DNA from 3 places in the Ectobacillus polymachus genome. Region 3 is predicted to be linked to each of the others. Evidence: riboswitches for the same ligand, from Rfam matches in the RefSeq annotation. Region 3 holds a riboswitch; each other region holds the start of a gene.
What was found. A riboswitch is a leader RNA that binds a small molecule or an ion and turns the genes downstream of it on or off. The one in region 3 is predicted to bind thiamine pyrophosphate.
Positions count from the first base shown of each region.

Region 1: it holds a riboswitch for thiamine pyrophosphate, as region 3 does, so the genes downstream of both, ACM5BR_RS04485 (solute carrier family 23 protein) here and thiC (phosphomethylpyrimidine synthase ThiC) in region 3, are expected to answer to the same signal.
Region 2: it holds a riboswitch for thiamine pyrophosphate, as region 3 does, so the genes downstream of both, ACM5BR_RS14060 (ABC transporter ATP-binding protein) here and thiC (phosphomethylpyrimidine synthase ThiC) in region 3, are expected to answer to the same signal.

Region 1 is NZ_JBLREB010000001.1:870,193-875,609, reverse strand. Features, by position in the region: gene ACM5BR_RS04495 (acyl-CoA reductase) at 1-1,423, opposite strand, end outside; gene ACM5BR_RS04490 (LuxE/PaaK family acyltransferase) at 1,438-2,547, opposite strand; gene ACM5BR_RS04485 (solute carrier family 23 protein) at 2,544-3,857, opposite strand; TPP riboswitch at 4,026-4,134, opposite strand; gene ACM5BR_RS04480 (BH0509 family protein) at 4,362-4,508, opposite strand; gene ACM5BR_RS04475 (DJ-1/PfpI family protein) at 5,200-5,417, opposite strand, start outside.
Region 2 is NZ_JBLREB010000003.1:2,498-7,914, forward strand. Features, by position in the region: gene ACM5BR_RS14045 (DUF3965 domain-containing protein) at 1-369, shown strand, start outside; gene ACM5BR_RS14050 (hypothetical protein) at 399-746, opposite strand; gene ACM5BR_RS14055 (SH3 domain-containing protein) at 773-1,900, opposite strand; TPP riboswitch at 2,266-2,371, shown strand; TPP riboswitch at 2,419-2,519, shown strand; gene ACM5BR_RS14060 (ABC transporter ATP-binding protein) at 2,765-3,517, shown strand; gene ACM5BR_RS14065 (ABC transporter permease) at 3,514-4,266, shown strand; gene ACM5BR_RS14070 (ABC transporter substrate-binding protein) at 4,275-5,252, shown strand; gene tenI (thiazole tautomerase TenI) at 5,262-5,417, shown strand, end outside.
Region 3 is NZ_JBLREB010000002.1:83,823-89,239, reverse strand. Features, by position in the region: gene ACM5BR_RS11060 (class I SAM-dependent rRNA methyltransferase) at 1-203, opposite strand, end outside; gene thiC (phosphomethylpyrimidine synthase ThiC) at 569-2,293, opposite strand; TPP riboswitch at 2,495-2,608, opposite strand; gene ACM5BR_RS11050 (H-type small acid-soluble spore protein) at 2,746-2,922, shown strand; gene ACM5BR_RS11045 (CAP domain-containing protein) at 2,958-3,722, opposite strand; gene ACM5BR_RS11040 (FusB/FusC family EF-G-binding protein) at 3,924-4,556, opposite strand; gene ACM5BR_RS11035 (CD3324 family protein) at 4,693-4,959, opposite strand; gene ACM5BR_RS11030 (aldo/keto reductase) at 5,166-5,417, opposite strand, start outside.

The DNA.
Region 1 (5,417 bases), on a different contig from region 3:
CTTCCACATTCCGCTCAATATCCACCATCCGGACCAAATTAAGTAAGTTAAATCTGCCATCATGATGCCAGCCCGGCTTGGCGCGATTCATTTCACCAATTGAACAAATTCGATTGACACCTAAATTCCCGAGCATTTCTGCCATCCTAAAAAGCCGAACTGGTGAAACTGCGATGCCGCATGATTGTAAGTACTGCTCTAATGGCTGCATTTTTTGAAGATCCTCTTCCAATTCTTCAGATGAAAACACATGGATGGTCCGATTTAACGCAGATCCAGCAAAGTCTGGTTCATTATGGTAAAAAACCGTCCAGGCTGTGTTATGCTGGCTGGCATAGACAGAAACTTTCTGATCGCTAACTGCCTGAAGTTCATACTGGTGCCTAAGCCGATGAATGGACATGGCCTCTTCATCTGAAAGCTTTGCTCTTGGTCTTTTTTTATTGTACCGTTCAAGTTCTGCTGCAAGCATTTGTGCCAATTGCTTCGGACTGATGGCTCCTCCTGTTTCAACAAGAACGGATTGTGGCGACATACAGCTTTGTTGGTCATAAATGGACATATCTTCAGCCAATTTAAAAATTGTTTCATAATAATGATCTGGCGTTAGTGCTTCCTTCCCAATTACCGCCAAACTAATTTTATGACCGTATGTTAAAAACGTTTTCGAAGGCGGAACCATTTTTTGAATCCCATCGACGGCTTTATTAGACCCATAGACGATAACCGATTCTGCAAAATCGATCGCTGCTTCCTCAAGCTCGCTCGTCCCGCCTTTCCAAGGTAAAATTGCAATCGCCTCTGCAAGTTTTTCATCTACCTCTGCCAGTGATCTTGCAAACAAGACTGGAAACAGAGGCTCAGAGGTTGAAGTCTTGCCAAGATTGGCAGATTTCAGAATAAGCCCCATAAGTAAACTCCAAATTTGGACACCTGGAACATTCCCTGAAAAAACATGAAAAATCGACTTTGGTCCATATGCCCGCGTGAATCCTCCTGATTTTCGAGGACGAAACTCATCCAGCATGGCAGGCTGGTCAAACTCTTCATCAAGAAAGCGTAATAATTCCTTCTTCCGAAACGTCCGGATATACCTTTTTAATTCAAGTCGGACCATTTCCGCATCATAGCCAGTAACTATTGGAATAAGCGCCTCTGCTAACTTTCGCAGCGGGTATTCTGGAACGAGCCATTTGGAGACTGCCTGATCAATTTTTTCAATAATTTCATTTGTTCCCAGCTTCGCTAAATAGTGGTCCCGGTTCTTTTGCACGGTACTCCCGATCATTTGGATTTGTTCACTTGTTAAAAGTGGATATTTTAATAGAAATGATCTGTCTGCTGTCGCAATGGTTTCTTCGCGAAAAGAGGTTAATTGTACCTCTTTTGGCAGCCAATAAGCAGGAATCTCTTCTATGTCCAAGATGCCGTTCCCCCTCATTTGTTCGCTTGGATTAACTGGTCGACTGCAATCGAGCATCCTCTTGCTTCCGATCCTTTTACTCTTCCTAGTAAAACAAACCCGTTTTTTGTTTTGTATCCAATATCTTCTGTTAAAATAGCTAGAGATGAATTCCAGTTCGCCAGATCATAGTGAGCAATGACCCCAACATCTCCATCTTTGACCGGTTCTAGTGTATTCGTATCAAGTACAAGCGTTTTAACCCAGGCAGGGCCAGCTTTATCAAAAATAACCTCTCCGTCCAAATAGGATGAAAGAATGGTTTGATCATACATTTGCGAGCATAACTCCGTCATCCCGTACATATTGATGCACTTGGTTCTTCCAACCTGAAAAAATTCCGCAAAATCTTCATATAATTTTTCCATTTCCACTTCACGCGATTGACCTTTAAAGCCGCCGGTATCAAAAATAAGGCTGCCGCTTCCCAGCTTAAACTGAAGATTCGCTTCTTTTAAATAATCGAGTAAATGAACATAAGCAAAGGTAGCCCCCAGTAACATAACAGGTTCCTTCCGCTCCTCACATTCCCGTAATGCTTCCGTTAATCCTTTCATATCTAAGCCATTTTCATGGAAAAAAAACCGGCTGTTTTCTGTACCAAAGAAGGTAACAGCATTGGATAAATAGCGTGACAGGGATGAGTTTTTGTTCAGGTCCTCTGCAGGTGACAAGACAAAGGTGGTTATTTTTTCACAATCCGGCAGCACAAATTTCTTAAAAGGGTATTTCATTGACCGATCCCAGACTTCAAATGTCGGGTGATAATTTTTCCCCTTAGAATTTGGATTGGTTGTCCCGCTTGTCATAAAAACAGCCTTGACCTCATCTGCCGGCTCACACGATAACGTTAATTCCTTGAATCCTTGAATAGGGATCGGAGGAATTTGACTCCAGTGTTTCACCGTTAACGGTGTTTTTCGTTTTGCCTGGCAAAATTTTTTATATGGTTGATTATATTGAAATTGAAATTTAAAAAGCTTTAAAGCGATGTCGTTGTAATCTTTATCAGAAGAATCTTCTTCTTTGTATCGTTCAATAAACGCAATGATCTCAGTCGTAATTTTTACCGAATCCTCTCTCATTTGCTTGTCTCCTTTTTGAATAAACGAGGTATATTAATAAGCATGACGTGAAGGATAATTGATGAGAACGCAGCAATTAAAATACTATTGGAAAGAAATGTTCCTACTGTTCCTGTAACATCCTTGAAATAGGTTGGTAGACTAACCGCCAGCAAAATAGAAAGACCAGTGATCATATAATTCGTATCTGTTTTTTCCATTTTTCCAATTAAAGAGACACCGGTAAAGATCAAGCTGGCTGCAGCCGGTAAAAAGATGCCCCCAACCACTGCGTCAGGAGTTAAAGCAAGTAATGCCCCTGCCTTTGGCACAAAACCTAAAATCAAAAAGATGATACCAGCAATCATGACAGGCTGTCTTGAGCCTACACCGGTTAATCGTAAAAGACCAACATTCTGGGCAAAGGCAGTCGTTGGAAATCCCCCAATCAGCGAGGATAGCAACGAGCCGCCTGCCTCCCCGGCAAATCCATTCCTAATCCTTTTCGAATCAAGATCAATCTTCAGCATTTCGGCTGCAGCCTGATAAACGCCCATCGCTTCAATAACCGCAACCAGATAGGCGACGAAAAATGTAATAAAGGTACTCCAATGAAAGGCTAAATGCCCATATGGAAGAAACTGTGGCAGCCCAAACCAAGCTTTATCAGCGATAGCTGAAAAGTTTGTTTTTCCCAGACAAAAGGCAATGATATCCCCGACCACTAAGGCAATCAGAAATGAGAATGATTTTAATGTTCCTTTGCCAAAAAGGGATAAAAGGACAACAATCGCTGCGGTTGGAATCGACATAAGTAACGTAGTTGGTTGTGCAAAAGTAGCCATACCAGGTGTTCCGCCTAAAAATTCAAACAAGGTAAAGCTTGATAAGGAAATACCTACAATAAAAATAACCGTTCCCGAAATGACCGGTGTAAACAAGGCTTTTAATTTTCCAATTACTCCAGTAATAGACAAGATAAAAAAGATAATAGCACTAAGAAAAATACCTCCACTCGCTGCAGCAAGACCGTTCGCCTTCCCCGCAGAAATCATAATGGAGTCGAATGCTGCAGAAGGTCCTTGAACAATCGGTAAACGAACAAGCTTTGTTGCCTGGACAAGAGTTACCAGCCCTGCAGAGATAAAGATTGCATTCACAATATTTGCAGATAACGATAAAGGGAGCCCAATCATTGCTGCAACAAAAATAGGGTCGAGCCACACATTTGAAACAAACACATGCTGTAAGCCGTACAAAATCCCTTTAACTGGCGGTAATTTTGTATCAATTCCCTCTTCTAATGAATTATTTATTCTTTCTGTTTCCATTCTTTTTTCCCCTTTTGTTGTATCAGATGTTGTCACCATTTCAGCTGTCCTAAGTTTCACAAACTCGGATTTTGTTCTTTTCGTATCCTATAAACCAGCCCTTCCGTTTTTCCCCAAAATAAAAAGCCACATCCACTATTGGACCTGGCTTTAAAGGTAGAGAAAAATTTAATTTTTCCACTACTTTCCTACGCTGGTATTTCCAGATCAGGTTCAAAGGGTTAAAAAACAATGAGTTTTTCTCTCAGCCAAATAAATGGCACCCCTAGTAGTCTATTCACTTTAGTTCTTTAATCTTATACCTTACTAAAGAATACCGCAACTTTTAAATTGGTTGTAAAGATCATTTTGGTTATGCTACCAGAAACGATTAAACGGCCTGAGCCCTTTAGAATTCAGAACTCAAGCCGCTTAACGTATTTTTATTATTTCCACCGTCTACTTGACAGGGAGCAGTTCAAGGGGTAAAACGGTGCAACTTTTTTACTTAGTATTCGTATTTAATTATTCTGCAATTTCTTGAAGATGAAAATAAGTTACATTATAAATATGTTCAATCTCAGCATCTGTCATGAATATTAACGTATCTTTGTGTAAACCTTTATTCATTGCAATAAACTCGATCATGTTTTTACGTTCTTTTCTAGCCATTTTTAATTCCTCCCTTTATTGTATTAATACAGTTCTGTTTGTGTTAATTCTATTATATAACAGAAAAAGTAAGATGCAACACAAAATTTTAAAAAACCTTGAAATATTTTTATAAGGGTCTTTGAAACTGTTTTTTCTTAATCATCAAGAATTGTAGGTTTAAAATAAAGTTTGATTAAAAATATCTTATAAACACGTATTTTATAGCAGGAGAAAAGGCATTGGCTGCCAGAATATGATTTTTCAACTTTTTTAAATATCCGTATACGGCGGTTTCATGGAATCAAACGGACCACGATTTTGTATCTCGTGGTCCGTTATGCTTTTCTATTCATTGTGCCATAACTATTCTCAGCCCTCTCCAAGCTTTTCGTAGAATTCACCACGTGTTTCTTAGAGTACGTCCTCTTATAGGATTGTCTGCTTCAACGAATGTCATGAACGCTGATTTTATTCCACACTCTTCCATGATTCAGTCCTTCCCAATCTTTCGCTTTAAGATTGGTACTATGACCTCTGCTGACTTCGACTGTTCAGCTTACTTTCACAACTTCCCAGGTAAGCGCCTCAAACGGGCAGGATAGCGGAGTTGGTGGAATGTCGGGTCTCCATGGTTCGTTAATTTAATATAATGATAGTTATCGAAATGGTGAGAATAAAAAAACGCCCGAAGGCGGTAGTGATTACTGACTTATTTATACGATTTGAAAATTGTTTTCTTCATAATGAATCGTCTGTCAATACAGAAAGCTACCAACAAAGCTAGTAAACCGGTTAGAAGTACATTGCCGTAAGTTTCAAGAGGATATGGTTTGCCCTCGAGATGGATACCATTCGCACGATATTCGAATCTTTTCACCGCATGTTTGGCAGTCAAAAGGTCTTCTTGTTTAGCTAAGTCTTCCAATG
Region 2 (5,417 bases), on a different contig from region 3:
TTAGCTGAATTTTTCTATGAGCCTTATCAACTTATTATGGATGATTATATGGAAATCATGAAAGATATCATGACTCATATTGATTATTCTTTTTATTATAAATATAAGGAATTTATAGGAATGTTATTATCCTATATTCCATTTTTCCAAATGATTCATGTTCGAAAACAAACTGAATATTTTCAAGAAGTACTGAATGTAAGCAAAGGAGTTTCATATAAAGAAGAAATTCTACGTGAATATGTATTTTCACAAGTTATGGATGAGAAAGGTGGTTTTTTAAATACTTTTTATTACCATAATTGCAAAAGTATAATTGAGGAAATCCTTACCTATTGGTGTACGCCTGAGCAAAGAAATGCCCTTTAATCTATCATATTTTCATGTAAAGTAAAAACTCATCTGTATACGGATGAGTTTTTACTTTCATATTCCCTATTTGTCGCCAAGAATGTAGAATTATGCGGGATGATCAGAAGTACTGCAATAAAGAAGATTGCAAACATGGAAGACAAATGCATTCCATTTTCCATAAGAGCAACGGTGCTAACTGCTATAAAAAAAGATAACTTGTATGTAATGGCTAACCAAGATGCAAGTTTTACTTGAAGCCATTCCAATAAAATTTCGCATAACACAAATAAAACTAAAATAATTAAGAAAGCAAGACTCGCATTAAAAATAAATAGACAACAAATCAGTCCTACTAATGACAACGATTCTAAAAATATAGGTGTATCTTTCATTCGAGCTTCCTCCACATTACCTGACGTTATTTTTTTAAATATTGGAGAGGATCAAGGGCATTAGATTTTGCATAATTCCATTCGCCTTTATGAAGCTCAAAGTGTAAATGTTGTCCAGTAGCTTCGCCTGTACTTCCCATGTATCCGAGAACTTGTCCTTGGTTGACAGTATCTCCTTCACTAACGTAACGATTCTTCATGTGAGCATATACGGTCTCATATTGTTGTCCATTAATATTATGTTTAATAAATACAACATTTCCATAACTAGAAGAATAGTAAGAGCGAGAAACTTTACCAGAAGCAGCCGCAAGAATTTGAACATTTCCAGGTGCTGCAATATCAACTCCGTAGTGAAAACTTCCCCATCTAGGACCAAATGTACTGGTCACGGTACCGCTAGAAGCTGGCCATTTAAAAATGGATGCGCTTTGTGAAGGAGAATTGCTAGGTGGATTGGATGAAGAAGGCTTTGATGTAGAAAGATAATCTTTCGAAACATATCCTTCAGACCCATTGTATTGAATTTTATACCAATTTCCAGACTGTCCGGTTACTGCTACTTTCTCCCCGTTAGATAAAACATTAATAATGCTATAGTTCGATCCAGGACCTGATCGAAAACGTAGTGCATCTGCATTTACATAGTAGGTAGTAGTTCCTTGAATAGAGGAAGAGCCATTAGAATTAGAAGATGGAGTAAGATAAGCTTTGCTAACATAAGCTGTTTGATTGTTGTATGTAATTTTACACCAACCATTGTTCTCTGCTTCTACGGTAACCTCTTCCCCGCTACTTAATATACCTATAATAGAAGAGCTAGTGTTTGCCTCGCTGCGAACACGAAGTGCATCAGCCGTCACTTTTTGCTTGGAAGAAGATGAAGAAGATACGGTTACGAAATCTTTACTAACATATGCGTCTCGACTATTATATGAAATTTTGTACCAATTACCGCTTTCCCCAATAATGCTAATCTTAGTTTGGTTTGGAAGTGCCCCTAATCTGTCATAAGAAGTACCAGGACCGGTTCGTACATTTAAATATGTTGCATTCACAGTTCCTGTAGTATTTGCACTAGCATGCACGGAATCTGCAACAAAAGGTAACGCAGCTAATGCAACGGATGAAACAAAAAAAGTACGAGCTTTCATAGTTATTCCTCCTATTAGAAAAATAGCAAATTAAAAAACTATATATGAAAATATCATAGTTTAATTAATAAAAAAGATATATCCATATATATTATTATATTTATTGGATTATTTTTCAATGTAATTATAATAGTTTTTGTTATTTTTACTATTTTTCTGTTATTGTTTATATAAAAAACAAAAAAATATCAAAAAAATGTAACAAAACATGGTTGACAATTAACAATTGTTAACCAATAAAATAGTTTAATCGTGAATTGTAAGATTATCATCGATATGTGTAATGTTTTTCAAATAATGTTTCAAAAAATAGTGAAGCAGTTGCAGAAATGACAACATGGTGTTACAATATGGTCACAATTTAATGAAATTGCTAGGGGAGCTGGTGTAACCGGCTGAGAGGAGACCGTAAGTCTTGACCCTTTACCTGATCTAGATAATTCTAGCGTAGGAAAGCAGACTGACTTATACAAGCCTACTTTTCTATCTAGAAAATAGGCTTTTTAATTTTTATATTGTGAATCCACTAGGGGTGCGAAGAAGCTGAGAGAGGCGAAGACCTTAACCCTTATAACCTGATGTAGGTAATACTAACGAAGGGAAGTGGCGTAGAATGACAAATGATATTTGTTGTTATGCAGCCGCTTCCATTTGAGAAAGCGGTTTTTTTCATTTCGCAAAGCAGGATGCGATAAGAGCCGTATTCTTACATATGGGGTTATGCGGAAATAGGTAAGCGCTTAAGTAAAATTTCAGGGAGTGCTGATCATCCCTACTTCTGGAAAGTTTCACTTTATGAATAGCCGTTTTGAATATTTGGTTGGGATATGGCATATCGCAAGGAGATGCAGGGATTTGAAGAGCATGATTCAATTTCATAATGTAACGTTTGCGTATGAGGGAGAAAAACAGAACATACTGCAACATGTAGATTTGGATATAAAGGCAGGTGAATTTATCAGCATTATTGGACCAAGCGGATGTGGAAAAAGTACTATTTTTCGGTTATTAACTGGTCTAGAGGAGGCAACTGAAGGAGAGATTATCATCCAAGACAGTAAGGTACAGCGTGGAAGCCGTACCGTTGGTTATATGCCGCAGACCGATTTATTGCTGCCATGGCGGAATATTTTAGAAAATGCCGCTCTCTCGATTGAGTGTCAAGGAATAAAAAAGAAGGAAGCAGAAGTGAAAGCATTTGAATATTTAGAGAAGTTTGGCTTACAAGGATACGAGCAGAAGTATCCAAAGGATTTATCAGGAGGTATGCGGCAACGTGTATCCTTTCTGCGAACATTTCTAACAGGCAGTGACATTTTGCTGCTTGATGAGCCGTTCAGCGCATTGGATGCGATTACGAAAGTAAGCATGCAAGAATGGCTATACGAGCAATGGATAAAGTGGAACAAAACGATTGTATTCATTACACACGATGTAGAAGAAGCTTTGTTTTTATCACAACGTGTATTTGCAGTAACGGAAAAGCCTATTTCCTCCATACGGGAGTTTACCGTACCTTTACCTAAAGAGCGAAGCAGACATGATCTAAGCAGAATGGATATTGTTCAAATGAAGGATGCATTACTCGATCTGTTGCAAGGGAAGGTAAAACAATGAAAAAGTTAAACTATTATTTGCCTTCTATCATAATTGTGACGCTATTTTTAGTAGTTTGGGAAATTGGAGCAAGAATGGTTAATATCATGTATATATTGCCATCGCCAAGTTCTATTTTTCAGAAAATATGGGATCTTCGCTCTATTTTGTTCACGGTTCATTTAACTGCAACGTTAACTGTCGTGCTAATTGGTCTAGCCATATCGATTGTACTGGGAGTTGGTCTTGCTGTTTCGATGAGCTTACACCCTTTTGTAGAGCGGGCCTTTTATCCATTGCTAATGGCATCGCAAACAATACCTATCACTGCGCTTGCTCCGTTGTTTGTGCTCTGGTTTGGCTATTCTATTTGGAGCAAGGTAGTGGTAACGGTACTTATCACTTTTTTCCCGATTGCTGTGAATACCTTCGATGGACTCCGTTCTACAAAGCGAGAATGGGAGGAATTACTTACAACGTTCGGGGCATCCCGTGTAGATATCTTTTTAAAATTGAAATTACCGGCAGCTATGCCATACTTTTTTTCAGCCTTAAAGATAGCTGTTCCATTTAGTATTATTGGAGCGGCGATGGGGGAATGGTTAGGTGCACAGGCTGGCCTCGGCTATTTTAGTAAACGTATGATGACACAGCTTGATGGTGCAGGTGTATTTGCTCCAATTTTTATTTTATCTTTATTAGCTATTATTTTTGTATGTATTGTTTCATTACTTGAGAAGAAATTTGTAGGTTGGAGGAAAGATTCTTGAAACGATTAATGTTTGTTTTCATGATTGCTGTTGTATTTGTGGGACTCGTAGGGTGTTCGAGTGGGGCACCGAAGAAAGAGAAAGAAGTTACGATTATGCTAGATTGGTATCCGAATGCTGTTCATAGCTTTATTTATGCAGCCATTGATAAAGGGTACTTCAAGGAAGAAGGTGTGAAGGTGAATGTGAAATATCCTTCGAATCCAACTGATCCTTTAACGTTAGCAGCTGCAAACCAAGTTACACTAGGAATCTATTATCAACCAGATGTTATTATGGCAAGAGCAAATGAAGGAATTCCTGTAAAGTCTGTTGGAGCTATTGTTCAATCTCCTTTAAATAATGTTGTTTCGTTAAAAGAAGCTGGAATTCATTCTCCAAAGGATTTAGAAGGAAAAACCGTCGGGTACAATGGTACTCCTTTAAGTGAACAGTATTTGAAAACGATGGTAACACAAGCGGGCGGTAATCCCGATAAAGTAAAGATGGTAGATGTAGGGTTTGATTTAGTATCTGCTCTTGTTACCAAAAAAACAGATGCAGTCATAGGTGCGTATATTAACCATGAAGTACCGTTGCTTCGTCATCAAGGCTACACACCAGAATACTTTAGTCCTGAACAGTATGGTGTACCAAATTATTATGAGCTTGTTTTTGTAACGAGTGATCAAACGTTAAATAAAGACAGAGATGCAATCGAAGCATTCTTACGCGGTGCTAAAAAAGGATACGAATTTACGAAGAAAAATCCAGATGAAGCCTTACAAATTCTATTAAATCATCAAGAAAAGGAGAATTCTCCTTTAGTTCCTGAAGTAGAAAAAGAAAGCATGAAAGTTTTACTACCGAAAATGGAAAGCAGTAATCAACCATTTCTATCACAAACAGAAGCGTCATGGACGGAACAAAGTAAATGGTTACATGAACAAGGAATAACAAAGAGTATCGTTCCTGCAAATGAATTATTTGAAAATGTTATAAGGTAGGCGATTTCGTTGAAAAAGGATGTACATCTTATTTCGAATGGTAAGCTTTCAGCTTTAGAATTTTCACACGTACTTTCTAGCGTTAAAGATGATGTAGATTATTTTCACATACGTGAACGTGGCCGAACGTCCAGAGAATGGTATGAATTTGTAGAGTACCTGCTA
Region 3 (5,417 bases):
AATACCCATCCGTATCCTTTATTTTGCTTACCATAATAGCCTGTTGCTAGAAATTGATTTCTCTCATCCACCAATCGAATGATTTCTCCTTCATCATGAAGGTTCTTGTCATTTGCAATCGCATCCTTGGTAAGCAATGGATACCCTCGTTTTATTTTATTACTATATTTTGATGTAACTGTTACACTCGTTTCAGTCTTCATTTCGTTCATCCAATCTATTATTTATGTGTTTATTTTAACAAGAATAGGCTGATTTCATTTTAGTATCTCAATCATATTACTTTGGCGGTACAGATAAGTCAAACGACCTTATTGAAAGTATTAATAATTAAAAAAACCATCTTTTTTAGGAATCGTTCCTAGAAAAGACGGCTCATGAAGTTCTGTACTAGTAATACGTGCTCTCAGAATACCCACACTTCTGACACACCCTCATTACTGTAGTTTCCTGAAATATATGGTTACAGCTACAATAAATCGATTGAATTTTATCTTCCATTTCGCGAATTTCATTCTCTAAGCTTTCTATTTCACGCTTTAGCTTTTGTATTTCCTTAAGGTTATGATTATCGATAAATTTCGGATCCATTATCAACAAATTCCTTAGCTTTTTGTTTCATTCCTTCTACAGCTTCTTCTTTCGAAAGTTTTTCCTTTTCCATTCCTCGAATATCGTGAGAAATTCTCATCGAACAAAACTTTGGTCCGCACATGGAACAAAAATGAGCTGTTTTTGCCCCTTCAGCTGGAAGTGTTTCATCATGGTATTCTCTTGCACGTTCTGGATCAAGTGATAAGTTAAATTGATCGTTCCAACGGAATTCAAAACGCGCTTTCGATAAAGCATTATCTCTAACCTCTGCACCAGGGTGTCCTTTCGCTAAATCAGCAGCATGTGCAGCAATTTTATAAGTAATAACCCCTTCACGAACATCATCTTTATTTGGTAATCCAAGATGCTCTTTTGGCGTTACATAACAAAGCATAGCTGTGCCAAACCAACCAATCATCGCAGCTCCAATAGCGGATGTAATATGGTCATATCCTGGAGCGATATCTGTTGTTAATGGGCCTAATGTATAGAATGGTGCTTCATGACAAATTTCAAGCTGCTTATCCATATTTTCTTTAATCTTATGCATTGGTACATGACCTGGGCCTTCAATCATTACCTGCACATCATGCTTCCATGCGATTTTCGTTAATTCTCCTAATGTTTCAAGTTCAGCAAATTGAGCTTCATCATTTGCATCTGCAATAGAACCAGGTCGTAATCCATCGCCAAGCGAAACAGAAATATCGTATTGTTTTAAGATTTCACATATTTCTTCAAAGTGTGTGTATAAGAAGCTTTCTTGATGGTGTGCTAAACACCACTGTGCCATAATCGAACCACCGCGGGATACAATTCCCGTTGTACGTTTTGCTGTTAATGGAACATAGCGTAATAAAACCCCAGCATGAATCGTAAAGTAATCGACGCCTTGTTCAGCTTGTTCAATTAACGTGTCGCGGTACACTTCCCATGTTAAGTCCTCTGCGATTCCGTTCACTTTTTCAAGCGCTTGATAAATAGGTACTGTGCCGACTGGAACCGGAGCATTACGAATAATCCATTCTCTCGTTGTATGAATATTTTTACCTGTTGATAAATCCATGATTGTATCTGCGCCCCAACGAGTCGCCCACGTCATTTTTTCAACTTCTTCCTCGATAGAAGAACCGACTGCAGAGTTCCCAATGTTTGCATTTATTTTTACATAAAAATTACGGCCAATAATCATTGGTTCACTTTCCGGATGGTTAATATTTGCTGGTATGATCGCTCTTCCCTTTGCTACTTCATCGCGAACAAACTCCGGATCCATATTTTCACGAATCGCTATATACTCCATTTCCGGAGTAATGATTCCTTTTTTAGCGTAATGCATTTGCGTCACATTCTGTCCTGCTTTTGCACATAACGGTGTTGTATTTCGATTCGGGAACCATTCAAGGTTTGCACGAATATCGCCTTCTGTGAATCCATTATCTACAGGTTTGATATCTCTTCCTGGATATGTCTCAACATCATTACGTTCTAAAATCCATTCTTTACGTAATTTCGGCAGCCCGTTTCTAATGTCAATCACACATGCTGTATCTGTATAAGGACCACTCGTGTCATATACTTGAACAGGAGCATTTTCTTCTTCACTAAAAGAAGTAACGGTCCGACTTAATTCGATTTCTCTCATGGGAACCTTTATATCTGGTCTTGACCCCTCAACATACACCTTTTTACTCCCCATAAATTGGGATTTCAACTCGATATTGACCTCTGTTTTCTTTTGCAATGTAACTTCCCCCTTAAAAATAGATATTGAAACCTAGGAGTTACAGCATAGGTCCATCCCTATATAAATGAGAAGGAAAGACAATAAAAAAAGTTCTGTTTACACAGAACCTGGTTTATCGTCAAAAAGTAGTAGCGTACTAAAAAACAAATAACAGACGCCTTCGTACTACTTCCCTACGCTGGTATGATCCAGATCAGGTTCAAAGGGTCAAAGAATTATGTGCATTCTTTTCTCAGTCCAAGCATATGGACACCCCTAGTAGAGCTTACGTTTTTACATATTTTGTTTTCGTGTTAAATATATCATAAAGTTTAGAAAAAATAAAATGAATTGATTTTTTTTGCATATGTACCGTTTTCATCACAAATACTATAAAGGATTTTTTTATAAGGAGGAGATGAAGTATGAACCAACAACGTGCAAAAGATATCGCTGCTTCACCTATTATGGCAAATGTTACGTACAATGGCGTTCCTATTTATATCCAAGAAGTGAATGATAATTCCATGGCTAGAATTTATCCCCTGCATCAACCAGAACAGGAACAAAGTGTACCTATAAGCAGCTTAATAGAACATTAAAAACAAGTAGGAGGTTAATCCTCCTACTTGTTTGTTTATTTACCAATGAATTCTTGTGACCAATAATCCTTCGTTGTTGTATGGCCTACACCAATTTTCGTGTAGTTTGCATTTAAAATGTTAGCACGGTGACCCGCACTGTTCATCCAAGCTTGTACAACTTCCTCTGGGGAAGTTTGTCCTTGGGCAATATTTTCACCAGCATAAGAATAAGTAATACCAAATATTCTCATCATATCAAATGGTGATCCATACGTAGGGCTTGTGTGAGAAAAGTAATTTTTGTTAAGCATGTCATTTGATTTCTCTTGAGCCATACTTGCTAATGTATTATCAATTTGAAGATCAGGAAGACCATTTTTACGTCGCTGATCATTTGTTAATTGAACAACCTTGGCTTCCGCGCTATCAACAGCCGCATTAGCAGGTGCCGGTGGCGCCGCTGGTTTTGGTGCAGTAGTTCCTTGGTATTGGCATGGACATAAACCAGTATTCGTCGTATATTGCGGAGAATATGCAACGGGAGTTGGTGTTATATTTCCTTTACCTGTGTTAGAGCGCATGTACTCATTTTTTGGTACATTATCTGTCGGAGTACCTGTAGTTCCTGGTGTTCCTGTAGTTCCTGGTGTTCCTATAGTTCCTGGTGTTCCTGGACGTGCTGACTGATTGGTAGTAACCGGATTTTGTCGATTGTCACTTGCAGTGTTCATTCTGTTTGTGTTATATCCACAACCACTTATCCCAAGTACAAGAACGGAAAGAACAGCAATTTTTGAAACATAATAAAAAATTCTCACCTAAATCCTCCTTCATTATGAACTCTTTTCGCTTTTTATTATTAGCTATCGTGAGGAAGAGATTCTAGGTAAGTAACTCCTATACTGGAAATGATGTTCACCTGCAAATGGGGAGATTATGAAAAGGAGGGATGAACAAAAATCTACCACTAAACGTATACCCTCCAGCCGTTAACAGAAAATAAATTCGTACTTCGTTCCTTAAGCATGTATTTCAAAAAAATCATGCAATTTCTTCATTGAAGTAAGATTGTTATTACACTTCTGACTATCTACGCATATATAATTTCCTTTTGTTGTAAATGTACCAATGCTTGAACCTTTTACCTTAGATACAAACATACCTAGTTCTTCATGATGATTACATATAGCACAGATTCCTTTCTTATTTATACTTGTAAAAGAACCATGTAATCCCAGCAACTTATTCTCGTATTTCGTTATCATATATCTCTTATTCGATCCTTTATCATTCCAGCTGACATATGAAATTTCTTTCAAATCAGCATTTTCAAAATCAGGTCTTTTTAACTTCTTTACTTTTGGAAATACTTTCTTTATCATTTGTGCTGTTATATTCGGGAACGGAATTACATATTGCTGTACTTGTAATAAATACTCATCAGCAGCTGCTCTATCTGTAACAATGGCAATTTTATCAATAACCTGTCTTTGCTCTTCGTTCATTTTACATACTAGTGATACTTTCTCAGAGGTAAGTTCCGTTAATGCGGAAAGAACAGCAGGATCATTGCTAGTTGCATATCCATTTATTACTATTTGTATTTGTGACTTAATAAAGTTGAACTGGTCACTTCTTAAAAAAGGTTTCAATTTCAGCACCCCGATCGTTATTTATTCTCCTTTTACTATAAAAGAGTAAGAAATGCTCTTCAATGCCAAGAACAATTCTAAAATAAACATGACATAAAAAAAAAGCACCGATAATTGGTGCCTAATTTCGCCGTTTCTATTTCTTTGCATAAACAATTTTTTTAATCGTTTCTACCGAAAGAAAATATCCCTCCGCTAATTGATTCAGATTCTTACCATTTTTAAAAGCTTGCTTAATAGCGATGTTTCTATCATCAAGTATCTTTCTTGATCCAGAACATGTTCCCCATTTATGATGAGTTCGTTCTGGTTTCGGTATATATATTGTTTCTCCCTGCACATATTTTTGTATTTCAGCAATTAATGTTTCAGGTAAAACAGTGGTTGCCTTTACATATTTCATTTCTGCCAGCCCCTTATTTATTAAATTTCAAATAAGGTGCAAAGCCTATGACATTTGAAATGAGATACGCTTACCGGGCGATTCATAAATCATCTACCCCATGCAAAGTATCGCCTTTCCAATACTAGGCTTTGCATGAGACGCTGCAGAGCTTGGCAATATCATCATAGCCATTCCCATCACCTCCCTAGCGTTAATAAACCTCTTTATTTCACATTAAATTCGTCTGGATCTGGACCTTTCCGTTTATTTTGATTTAAACCATCTATCTTCTTCATATCTTCCGATTGAATAGTAAAATCAAACACATTGAAATTTTCCTCAATACGAGATGGCGTAACAGATTTTGGAATGACAATTACATTATTTTGCAAATGCCAACGAATAATTATTTGAGCCGGTGTTTTTTCATATTTAGTAGCAAGCTTTGTAATTACTTCATTGTGCAGCACTTCGCC